3 regions of the Actinomadura sp. NTSP31 genome follow, and region 1 is predicted to be linked to each of the others. Evidence: riboswitches for the same ligand, from Rfam matches in the RefSeq annotation. Region 1 holds a riboswitch; each other region holds the start of a gene.
What was found. A riboswitch is a leader RNA that binds a small molecule or an ion and turns the genes downstream of it on or off. The one in region 1 is predicted to bind cyclic di-AMP.
Positions count from the first base shown of each region.

Region 2: another riboswitch for cyclic di-AMP. It lies ahead of ACA514_RS21790 (CHAP domain-containing protein); the one in region 1 lies ahead of ACA514_RS17545 (CHAP domain-containing protein).
Region 3: another riboswitch for cyclic di-AMP. It lies ahead of ACA514_RS28980 (NlpC/P60 family protein); the one in region 1 lies ahead of ACA514_RS17545 (CHAP domain-containing protein).

Region 1 covers NZ_JBGNUT010000009.1:139,154-142,419, forward strand. Annotated here, with positions in the region: gene ACA514_RS17540 (CDP-glycerol glycerophosphotransferase family protein) at 1-956, opposite strand, end outside; gene ACA514_RS17545 (CHAP domain-containing protein) at 1,158-1,967, opposite strand; cyclic di-AMP (ydaO/yuaA leader) riboswitch at 1,978-2,135, opposite strand; gene ACA514_RS17550 (PP2C family protein-serine/threonine phosphatase) at 2,619-3,266, opposite strand, start outside.
Region 2 covers NZ_JBGNUT010000012.1:185,104-188,369, reverse strand. Annotated here, with positions in the region: gene ACA514_RS21795 (FG-GAP-like repeat-containing protein) at 1-907, shown strand, start outside; cyclic di-AMP (ydaO/yuaA leader) riboswitch at 1,188-1,340, shown strand; gene ACA514_RS21790 (CHAP domain-containing protein) at 1,357-2,064, shown strand; gene ACA514_RS21785 (hypothetical protein) at 2,263-2,865, shown strand; gene ACA514_RS21780 (hypothetical protein) at 3,217-3,266, shown strand, end outside.
Region 3 covers NZ_JBGNUT010000019.1:20,628-23,893, reverse strand. Annotated here, with positions in the region: gene typA (translational GTPase TypA) at 1-1,537, opposite strand, end outside; cyclic di-AMP (ydaO/yuaA leader) riboswitch at 1,745-1,871, shown strand; gene ACA514_RS28980 (NlpC/P60 family protein) at 1,879-2,907, shown strand; gene ACA514_RS28975 ((deoxy)nucleoside triphosphate pyrophosphohydrolase) at 2,920-3,266, opposite strand, start outside.

The DNA of each region.
Region 1 (3,266 bases):
TAGGCGGCGATCGCGGGCAGCGGGTTCGCGGCCTCGAACACCACCGGGTCCAGCCCGGCCAGGTAGCCGGCGGCCAGATCCAGGAACCGGGCCCGGTAGACCGGGTCGCGGTCGCGCAGCTCGCGCAGGTAGAGCAGCAGGTCGTGATTGACGAACTTGACGTCCTTGGCGTGCTTCAGCCCGTCCGCGCCGCGCAGCTCGAACAGCATGTCGATGCGCCGGTGGATCTCCAGCCGGTCGGCGAAGTTGTGCAGCTCGTCCCGCCGGTTGGAGATCGTCGGCATCACCGTCCGGTCTCGGACCAGCCAGTTGTAGACCCGGTGCGGGATCAGGGCCGTGCGTCGCGCCGCCAAGTAGGCCTCGGCGCTGAACAGCAAATCCTCGTAGTGCAGCCGCTCGACGAACCGGAGCGCGCCGTCCTCCAGGAAGTCCCGCCGGTAGAGCTTGTTGGTCGACAGCGTGTCGTAGAGCAGGTCGGGGTTCTCCTCCAGCGACCCGTACACCGTGCTCCGCTGGTACAGCCACGGATACCAGGGTCGGACCCGGTCCTTGGCGTTCTCGGGCAGGTCCAGGAAGACCCGGTCGCAGCGCCCGGAGACCAGGTCCGCGCCGCTCTCCTGCGCGGCCGAGAGCAGGTTGAGGCAGGCGTGCGGGTCGAGCAGGTCGTCGCTGTCGAGGAACATCACGTACCGGCCGTCCGAGCGTTCGACGCCGACGTTGCGCGGCCGGCCGCAGCCCCCGGAGTTGACCGGCAGGTGCACCGCCCGGACCCGGCCGGGGTGCGCGGCGGCGAGCCGGTCGGCGGCCTCCCCGGTGGCGTCGGTGCTCGCGTCGTCGACGACCACGGTCTCGACGCCGCCCAGCGACTGCGCCAGCGACGAGGCGACCGCCCGCGGCAGCCGCCGGGCGTCGTTGTAGGCGATCACCACCACGCTGACATCCGGGCGCACCCGCATGGGCCATCCCCTTCCGCTCCTCGGCGTGCAGGGATTCCTTTCCCGCAAGGAGGCGTCAAGGGCCAACTCTGATCAAAAGCTGTCAATGCTTAGCATTACCCGACAGGACCCGGCAGATCACCCGGGAACGCCAAAGGCGCCCGGCCGGAACCGGGCGCCTTCTTTCCGCACGAAACGATCTTTTCCGCGCGGTGGCGACGATCAGGACTTGGCGTAGTCCGGGTATCCGTAGCCGACGACTTCGGACTTGTCGCGGACCTTCTCCTGGACGGCATTGCCGGTGTTGCCCTCGACCGTGCTGATCGTCCCGTTGCCGTTGTCCTTGACGACGAGGCCGACGTGGTCGATGCCGTCGATCCCGCCGCGGGACCCGTTCTGCCAGTCGAAGAACACGACCGCGCCCGGGCGGGCCTTCGTGCCCCACTTGCCCTCGTCCTTGAACCAACTGGCGTGCTGGACGGTGTAGGCGTCCCAGCCCATGTTCCGCACGCCGGTCTGCGCGCTGAGCCAGGAGACGAACATGTCGCACCACTCGGCGCCCTTGTAGTCGCCGACGCTGCCGCCGTCGCGCCGGGCGGTCACCGCGGCGTGCGGGGTGGAGGCGTACCAGTCCGCGTACTTGGTGGACCCGTTCCGGCCCTCCTCCACGCCGACCTGCGACTTCGCCAGCTTGATCACGGTCGACGCGGCGACCGTGCCCGCCTTGCGCGCCGAGCGCCCGGACTCGGACCGCTCGGACTTGACGTGCTCGGACCTGCCGGCGACCGCCCCCTCGCGGCTGACCGCGGCGGCGGCCTGCGCGGGGGTCTCGGCGGACGCGGTGTCCCCGCTCAGGGGGTTGAAGATCGCGAGCCCGACCGCCCCGGCCATCACACCCGCCACGGCGACGCCCACGGCCCGGTCCTCGGGGCTCATGCGGGCGAGCGCGGCGCGGGGGGCGGCGCCGTTCAGGCGCAGCGCGCTCAGTCGGGGGGCGATGTTCTCGAAAAGACGATCGAAACGACCGGTCATGCAGGGAATCTCCTTGTCTCCCATGACGCCTACCGGGTTAGCTGACGGATTCGGGCATGGAAGAGCCCTACGGCGCGTACTGACGGACGCGCCGATTCACCCCTGGAACCTTGGGTCCCCGGCTCCGTCCGGTCGGGTGGACCTGGACGGACTCGGCCTCGCACCGCGGAACGCGGTGCCGGATATTCGGATGTATCTCAGCGACTGATCTCGAGGAGGGCGCGCATCGTGTGGCGCGCGTCGCGTGCGGAGCCCGCTCCGCGACCCTCGGCCGCGCATGGAAGCGGCCGGCGTGCAACGCATGGAACGCGCTGCGTGATTCGGGAAAGAAGGTACCAATGCTCAGCGGAAAAGCAAACCAGGAGCAAAAGGATCTTTTGCCTGGTCAGCACCCCTCCGCGAGATGATCGAGCACCCCCGGGCGCGCGGTCTCTGCGATCTTTCTCCGGGGCGCCGGAAACCCTTATGGGAAGGGCGATGCCGATAACCGCCGCGAGCGCCCGAAAAGGTAAAATGATCAAATGGCGCCGGGCGGACTCGGTCGCCCGGACCCGGACCGGCGCGCGTCGCAGATCACACCGGCCCCGCCTTCCCGAGCCGGTGTGCTGTGCATCACCCCCGGCCGCCGGCCGGCCCCGACCAGGGGGATGGTCACTCCACGTGCAGGGCGAACATCGTGGTGTCGTCGGCCGCCCGGTCGTGCTCCATCCGCGCGAGCACCTCGTCCAGCGCCAGCTCCGGCCCCGCCGAGGAATCCCGCAGAATGCCGGTGAGCCGCGCTATCCGCTCGTCCAGATCGGCGTCGCGGCGCTCGACCAGGCCGTCGGTGTAAAGGAAGATCAGATCCCCCGGCCGCAGTTCCGTGGAGATCGTCTTGTACTCCCAGTCCGGCAGGGCGCCGAGCAGCGGGTCGCGATGGACCTCCAGCGGCTCGGCGTGGCCGTCCCGCACCAGGATCGGCGGCAGGTGCCCGGCGCACGTCCATTCCATGACGTGCCGGTCCGGCCGGTAATGCCCCACGAGGGCGGTGCCCGTCGCCGGCGGGTCCATGCTGCCGACCAGCTCGTTCAGCCAGCCCACCAGCCGCCCCGCCGGCTCGCCCGTGCACGACAGGCCCAGCAGCCCGTTGCGGCTGCGCGCCATGGCGGCCGCGGCCGGCAGGCCGTGCCCCGCCGCGTCCCCGATCGCGAACAGCGCCCGGCCGTCCGGCATCACCCGGGTGGCGAACCAGTCGCCGCCGATCCGCGCCGTGCTCTCGGCCGCCAGCGCGCGGATCGCCACGCGCAGCCCGGGCAGCTG
Region 2 (3,266 bases), on a different contig from region 1:
CGACCTCGACGGCGACGGGAAGCCCGAGATCGTCCTCCGCTCCCAGCTGTCGGACAGCAAGGGCGGCGGAGAGCAGTTCTACGGCGCCAACTACGCCTTCGCCTTCCACGCGGACGGGACGCCCGTGCCGGGCTGGCCCGTCCGGCTGTCATCGGTCATGACCTTCTACGGGAGCGCCCAGGAGTTCATCACCGAGGGCGTCAACCAGCCCGTGACGGCCGACGTGGACGGCGACGGCAAGGACGAAGTGGCCACGGGTCCGTCGTTCGGCCCCACCTACCTGATCTCCGGCACCGGCAAGATCCTGCGCGACTTCGGCCCGCTCGCCAACCCCGCCCTGGACCCGTCCGCCGTGCTCGGCGGCCATCTGCCCGCCGACGTCCCGCTCTCCTTCACCACCTCCGGGGCCTTCGGCCGGTTCGGGCCGCTGAACCGGCTGGGCTACACCGAGGGCGGATCGGGGGCCGCGTCCCTGGTCGCCGCGCTGCTGTTCCCCGGCAGCGGGCAGCCGATCGGCAACTACCAGCGCGGCTACGACGCCGCCACGGCCCTGCCCGTGCCAGGCTTCCCGCAGCGCCGCACGGGCCTGGCCTTCCTCGGCTCGCCGATCATCGTGGACGTCACCGGCGACGGCCGCGCCGAGGTCGTCGGCGGCGGCGACACATCCACTTTGCACGCCTTCGGAGGGTCCGGGCAGGCCGCCGGGTTCCCGCTGTTCACCGGCGGCTGGACGATCTGGTCCCCGTCCGCGGGGGATCTGGACGGCGATGGTAAAACCGATCTTGTTGTCTCCACCCGCGAGGGTTACCTGTTTGCGTGGGCAACCGCAGGTAAAGCCGCGGGCCCGCAGTGGTCCACCTACCACCACGACGACCGGCGTACCGGGCGATACGGCCCCCCGGATTGACCCGCCGGAGGCCCCGCATCCCTCCAGGCGCGAGATCATCCGAACTTTTTTTGGTGCCGGCGGACTGGCCGTGAGCCCCCGCGTGGTGGGGGTTTTGGGTTGTCTTTGCTGGTGGGCCTGTGGTTTGGGGTGGGCTTGACGAAATATGGGGTGGGTTGAACCTGTTGTGGATGTGTGACCGACGGGGAAGCCCGTCCGGGGCGCCCGCTTCGATCTGACGAAGGGCGCATCGAGTCCCTGATCATCAGGACGGCCGATCAAGGCACGTCCGCCGCCGAGTCCGCACACAGCGCCGATCTTCAAAGGCCACGCGGAGCCGGGGACCCACCGAAACACCGGGGTGAATCCGCACCCCCGCATGCGCGGGGTGACGGTAGGGCCACTTCCACGCCCGAACCCGACAGCTAACCCGGTAGGCGGACTGGAAGAACCTCAGGAGAACCCTTCTCATGACCGCTCCCACCTTCGATCTGACCAAGCGCATCGGCACCCGTGTCGCCGCCGGCGCCGTGCTGTCTGTGGCCGGCGCGTTCGGCATCGCCTCCCTCACCCCGGCGGCGCACGCCGACACCAAGCCCGCGCAGCCCGCGAACACCGTGCACGTCGCCGCCGTCTCCAAGGCCGACACCAAGGGCGCCGAGGGCGCTGCGGCCGGTGCCAGCAGCGGTAAGGCCGGTGCTTCGGCGCAGGACGTGATCAAGCTGGCGCGTACCCAGGTCGGGACGCACGAGGACGCCTCGGGTAACAGCAAGTTCAACGACTGGTACGTCGATTCCTCGCTGGGTCAGCTCAACGCCCACCGGATCGGTGCCAAGAGCGCCTCGGTCTACAAGGGCCAGTCCTGGTGCGACATGTTCGTGTCCTGGCTGGGCCAGAACACCGGCGCCAAGGGCATGGGCGCTGACGCCTACACCGTCAGCCACGCCCAGTGGTTCAAAAAGACCGGCCGCTTCGGGCAGACCGCCAAGCCCGGCGCCGTGGTGTTCTTCGCCTGGAACGGCGGCGGCATCAAGGGCATCGACCACGTCGGCATCGTGGTGAAGGACAACCACGACGGCACCATCAACACCATCGAGGGCAACACCGGCAACGCCGTCAAGGAAAAGGTCCGCGACACCTCCACCGTCGCCGGCTACGGCTACCCCGAATACCGGTAACCCCGGCGGGGCCGCACCACGGCCCCCCGCCCTCCCCCTTTCTTCCCGCACCGTCCAGTGGTGCTTCCCCCCTTCCTCCCCCCGCGCGATCACGACCGCGTGCCGCGCACCGGACCCCGTCACGCCCGAACGGTGTGACTCCTCATGCCCTGAGCGGCGTGACCCCCCGGTGCCTGGACCACCGAGCGAAGGATGCACATGCAGCAGCGAGCCATCGACACCGCCCTGTCCGCCCTGACCGGTACCGCCCTGGCGGGCCTGCTGGTCGCGGGCGTGGCGGTCGAGAGCGCCCACGGCGCCCCGGCGGACCAGCCGATGGCGCACCACACCACCTCCCAGCAGGCGACCGGGCACCACACCACCGGCCACACCACCGGCCACACCGCCGGCAAGGCCGCGACCAAGACCCGCGGCGTGCTGTCGGGCAGCACCACCGCGTCCTACTTCTGGGACGACGGCTCGGGTGTGAACGGTGACACCGGCGCCCCCGCCAGCGGCAAGCCGATGCAAAAGGGCCTGTTCGCCAGCCCCAGCTGGCCCATGAACACCAAGGTCAAGGTCACCTACAACGGCCGCAGCGTCACCGGCTTTGTCGGCGACCGCGGCCCCGGCGAGCCCTCGCACCGCGGTGTCATGCTCGACCTGGACACCTACACCTTCCGTCACCTGGTCGACGGCCACAAGCCGAGCAGCAAGTACGACACCGGCACCTCGGTCGGCCACCTCAAGGGCGTCAAGTACCAGGTCCTGTCCTGGGGCCACGGCGCCGGCAAGAAGGGCACCCCCAAGCCCCTCGGGTAACGAATGAACGAAAAGGGCGGCATCCCACTCGGGATGCCGCCCTTTTCGCGTCCCGGGTCGCGCCGTCAGGAACTTGAACCCCGAACTCGTCACCGACAGCGGCGTCACCGAGCTGCTTCCGGTGGTGGTGACGTCCCAGCACGCGCTGCCCGGGCTGGGCGGTCGGCTGCTGGATCTGGACGTGCTGCGCCCAGCCGAGGCACGCGAGATGCTGGGGCGGCTGCTGGCGCTGCACGTCGGCGTTCCCGATCCCGCCTCACCGAGCAGGTCGCGGGCACCGAGCGGCTGGTGGGGTTGTGCGGCGCTGCCGGCCGCCCACCCCGCAAACCCCTGGCCGCCACCCTGGCGCGGTTGGAGGCCGCAACGATGCTCACGGCCCGCGACCTCGCCCGGGGGCTCGA
Region 3 (3,266 bases), on a different contig from region 1:
GGTTCGTGATCGCGTACGCGGTCGCGGCGCCGGACCGGTCGGCGACCAGCGAGCCGGACGGCCGGGTGCGCAGCTCGCCGAACCACGGCTCGTAGGACTCGAACACGTGGTGCGCCATGCCGGTGCCGCGCGTCTCGGTCATGAACTCGGTGCGGAACCCGATCAGGCCGCGCGCCGGGACCAGGAACTCCATCCGGATCCAGCCGGTGCCGTGGTTGGTCATGTGCTCCATGCGGCCCTTGCGGACCGCCATGAGCTGCGTCACCGCGCCGAGGTGCTCCTCGGGGATGTCGACGGTGAGCCGCTCGACCGGCTCGTGCTTCTTCCCGCCGATCTCCTTGGCGACCACCTGCGGCTTGCCGACGGTCAGCTCGTAGCCCTCCCGGCGCATGTTCTCCACCAGGATCGCGAGGGCCAGCTCACCGCGGCCCTGCACCTCCCAGGTGTCCGGGCGCTCGGTCGGCAGCACCTTGATCGACACGTTGCCGACCAGCTCCCGGTCGAGCCGGTCCTTCACCATCCGGGCGGTGACCTTGGTGCCCTTCTCGCGGCCCGCCAGCGGGCCGGTGTTGGTGCCGATCGTCATGGAGATCGCCGGCTCGTCCACCGTGATCAGCGGCAGCGGGCGCGGGTCCTCCGCGTCGGCGATGGTGTCGCCGATCATGATCTCCGGGATGCCGGCGATCGCGATGATGTCGCCCGGCCCCGCCTCGTCGGCGGGCTTGCGGGCCAGCGCCTCCGTCATCAGCAGCTCGGTGATCCGCACCTTCTCGATGCTGCCGTCGTGCCGGCACCAGGCGACCTGCTGGCCCTTCTTGATCGTCCCGGCGTGCACCCGGCACAGCGCGATCCGGCCGAGGTAGCTGGAGGCGTCCAGGTTCGTCACGTGCGCCTGCAGCGGCGCGTCCGGGTCGTAGGACGGCGCCGGGATCGTCTCGGTGATCACCGAGAACAGCGGCTCCAGGTCCTCGCTGTCGGGCATGCCGCCGTCGGCGGGCTTGGCCAGCGACGCGCGCCCGGCCCGGCCCGAGGCGTACACGATCGGGAAGTCGATCTGCTCCTCGGTGGCGTCGAGGTCCATGAACAGCTCGTACGTCTCGTCCACGACCTCGTCGATGCGGGCGTCGGGACGGTCGGTCTTGTTCACCACCAGGATCACCGGCAGCTTGGCCTCCAGGGCCTTGCGCAGCACGAACCGGGTCTGCGGCAGCGGGCCCTCGCTGGCGTCCACCAGCAGGACGACGCCGTCCACCATGGACAGGCCGCGCTCGACCTCGCCGCCGAAGTCGGCGTGGCCGGGCGTGTCGATGATGTTGATGGTCATGCCGTTGTGCCGGACGGCGGTGTTCTTGGCGAGAATGGTGATGCCCTTCTCGCGCTCCAGGTCGTTGGAGTCCATGACGCGGTCGTCGACGTCCTGGTTCTCGCGGAAGGCACCTGACTGCCAGAGCATGGCGTCGACCAGCGTCGTCTTGCCGTGGTCGACATGGGCGACGATCGCGACGTTCCGGAGGTCGTCGCGCGTGGAGATGGGCATGCGGGCTCGCCTTGCGTGAGAGTTCGGGAGTCGCCGCAGACGCGCGGCTGCCTTCATTCTACTTGCCGCACGGCGCAACCCGCTCCGAGCCGCCCGTCCCGTCGCTCCCAGCGGCCCCGATTGGCCATCTTTGCCCATCCTTTGTAATCTTCCCGAGATCCGGTCGTCCGGAGCCCCACCCCCCGGGGCTGCGGCCGGACCGCCGAATCCACCGCGGCACCCACCCGCGGACGAACCGGGGACCCATCCCCCTGGGGTGAATCGACGCACGTCGTAGGGCGACTCCTGGCCCGAACCCGTCAGCTAACCCGGTAGGCGAGCAAGGAGAGGAGAACACCGGCTTGGCACCGGACCCCCGTTCCCGGCGGCGCATCGCGCCCGCCGCGGCAGCCGGCGTGCTGCTGGTCGCCGGCCTCGGCGCCACCGCGCCCGTCGCCGCGCACGCCGCGACCCCCTTCGGCCCCGCCGCCGCACCGTCGGCCACCGGCACGCCCAGTCCCCTCCCCACCACGGAGAAGGGCCTGAAGCAGAGCCTGAAAGAGCTGAACGACGAGGCGGAGACGCTCACCGAGCAGTACAACAAGACGCGCGTCGACCTCGGCCACGCCGTCAAGGCCGAGCAGGCCGCCGCCAAGTACGCGCAGCAGCTGGTCAAGCAGACCGCGCCCGCCCGGCAGCGGCTCGCCCAGCTGGCCGCCGCCAACTACATGAGCGGCGGGCCCGACGCGATCTTCAGCTCCGGCGGCAGCGCCGACAGCCTGTCCGACTCCGCCTACCTCCAGCAGAACCAGGCCACCACCGTCCTCGCCCTGCAGAAGCAGGTCGACCAGGCCGAGGCCGCCCAGCGCGCCGCGCAGGACCGCACCGAGCAGGTCAAGCAGGCCCAGGCCAAGGTGCAGACGGCGCGCAAGGCCGCCAAGGCCAAGGTGGACGAGGTCGTGAAGCGCCTCGACAAGCTGACCACCACCCACACCACCGACCCCAAGTCCGGCCTCACCGCCACGATCAAGGGCTCGGACCTGCCCGCGAAGATGGCCCGCAAGGCCCTCACCAAGCTCGGCAGCCCCTACGTCTGGGGCGCCGCCGGCCCGAGCTCCTTCGACTGCTCCGGCCTCGTCGTCTGGGCCTACGCCCAGGTCGGCAAGTCGGGCCTGCCGCACTACACCGGCGACCTGTACCAGCTCGGCAGCAAGGTCTCCCGCGGCTCGCTGCGCGCCGGCGACCTGGTGTACTTCGGCAGCAACCTGCACCACATGGGCATCTACGTCGGCGACGGCAAGTTCCTGCAGGCCCCGCAGACCGGCGATGTGGTGAAGATCTCCAAACTGTCCACCCGGTCCGACTACGCGGGCGCGAACCGGATCTCCTAGGGAGCCGCCGCCTCAGCGCAGGTCGGGTTCCAGTTCGGCGATGACGGGGCGGTCGCCGGGGAGCCAGGCCACGTCGTACAGATCGTCGCGGGCGAGCCAGCGCAGGGCCAGATGCTCCAGGGCCTGCGGCTCGCCCTCGACGATCTCGGCGGTCCAGACGCGCAGCAGGGCGCGCTCGCTCAGCCGCCAGTCGCCGCCGACGCGGCGGAGCGGGCGGATCTTGATCGCGAGCTCCTCGTGGCACTCGCGGACCACGGCGTCCTCGTCGGACTCGCCCGGGTCCACCTTGCCGCCCGGCAGCTCCCAGCCGCCGGCCATGTGCGGCGGTTCGGCCCGCTGGGCGGCGAGCAGCCGCCCGT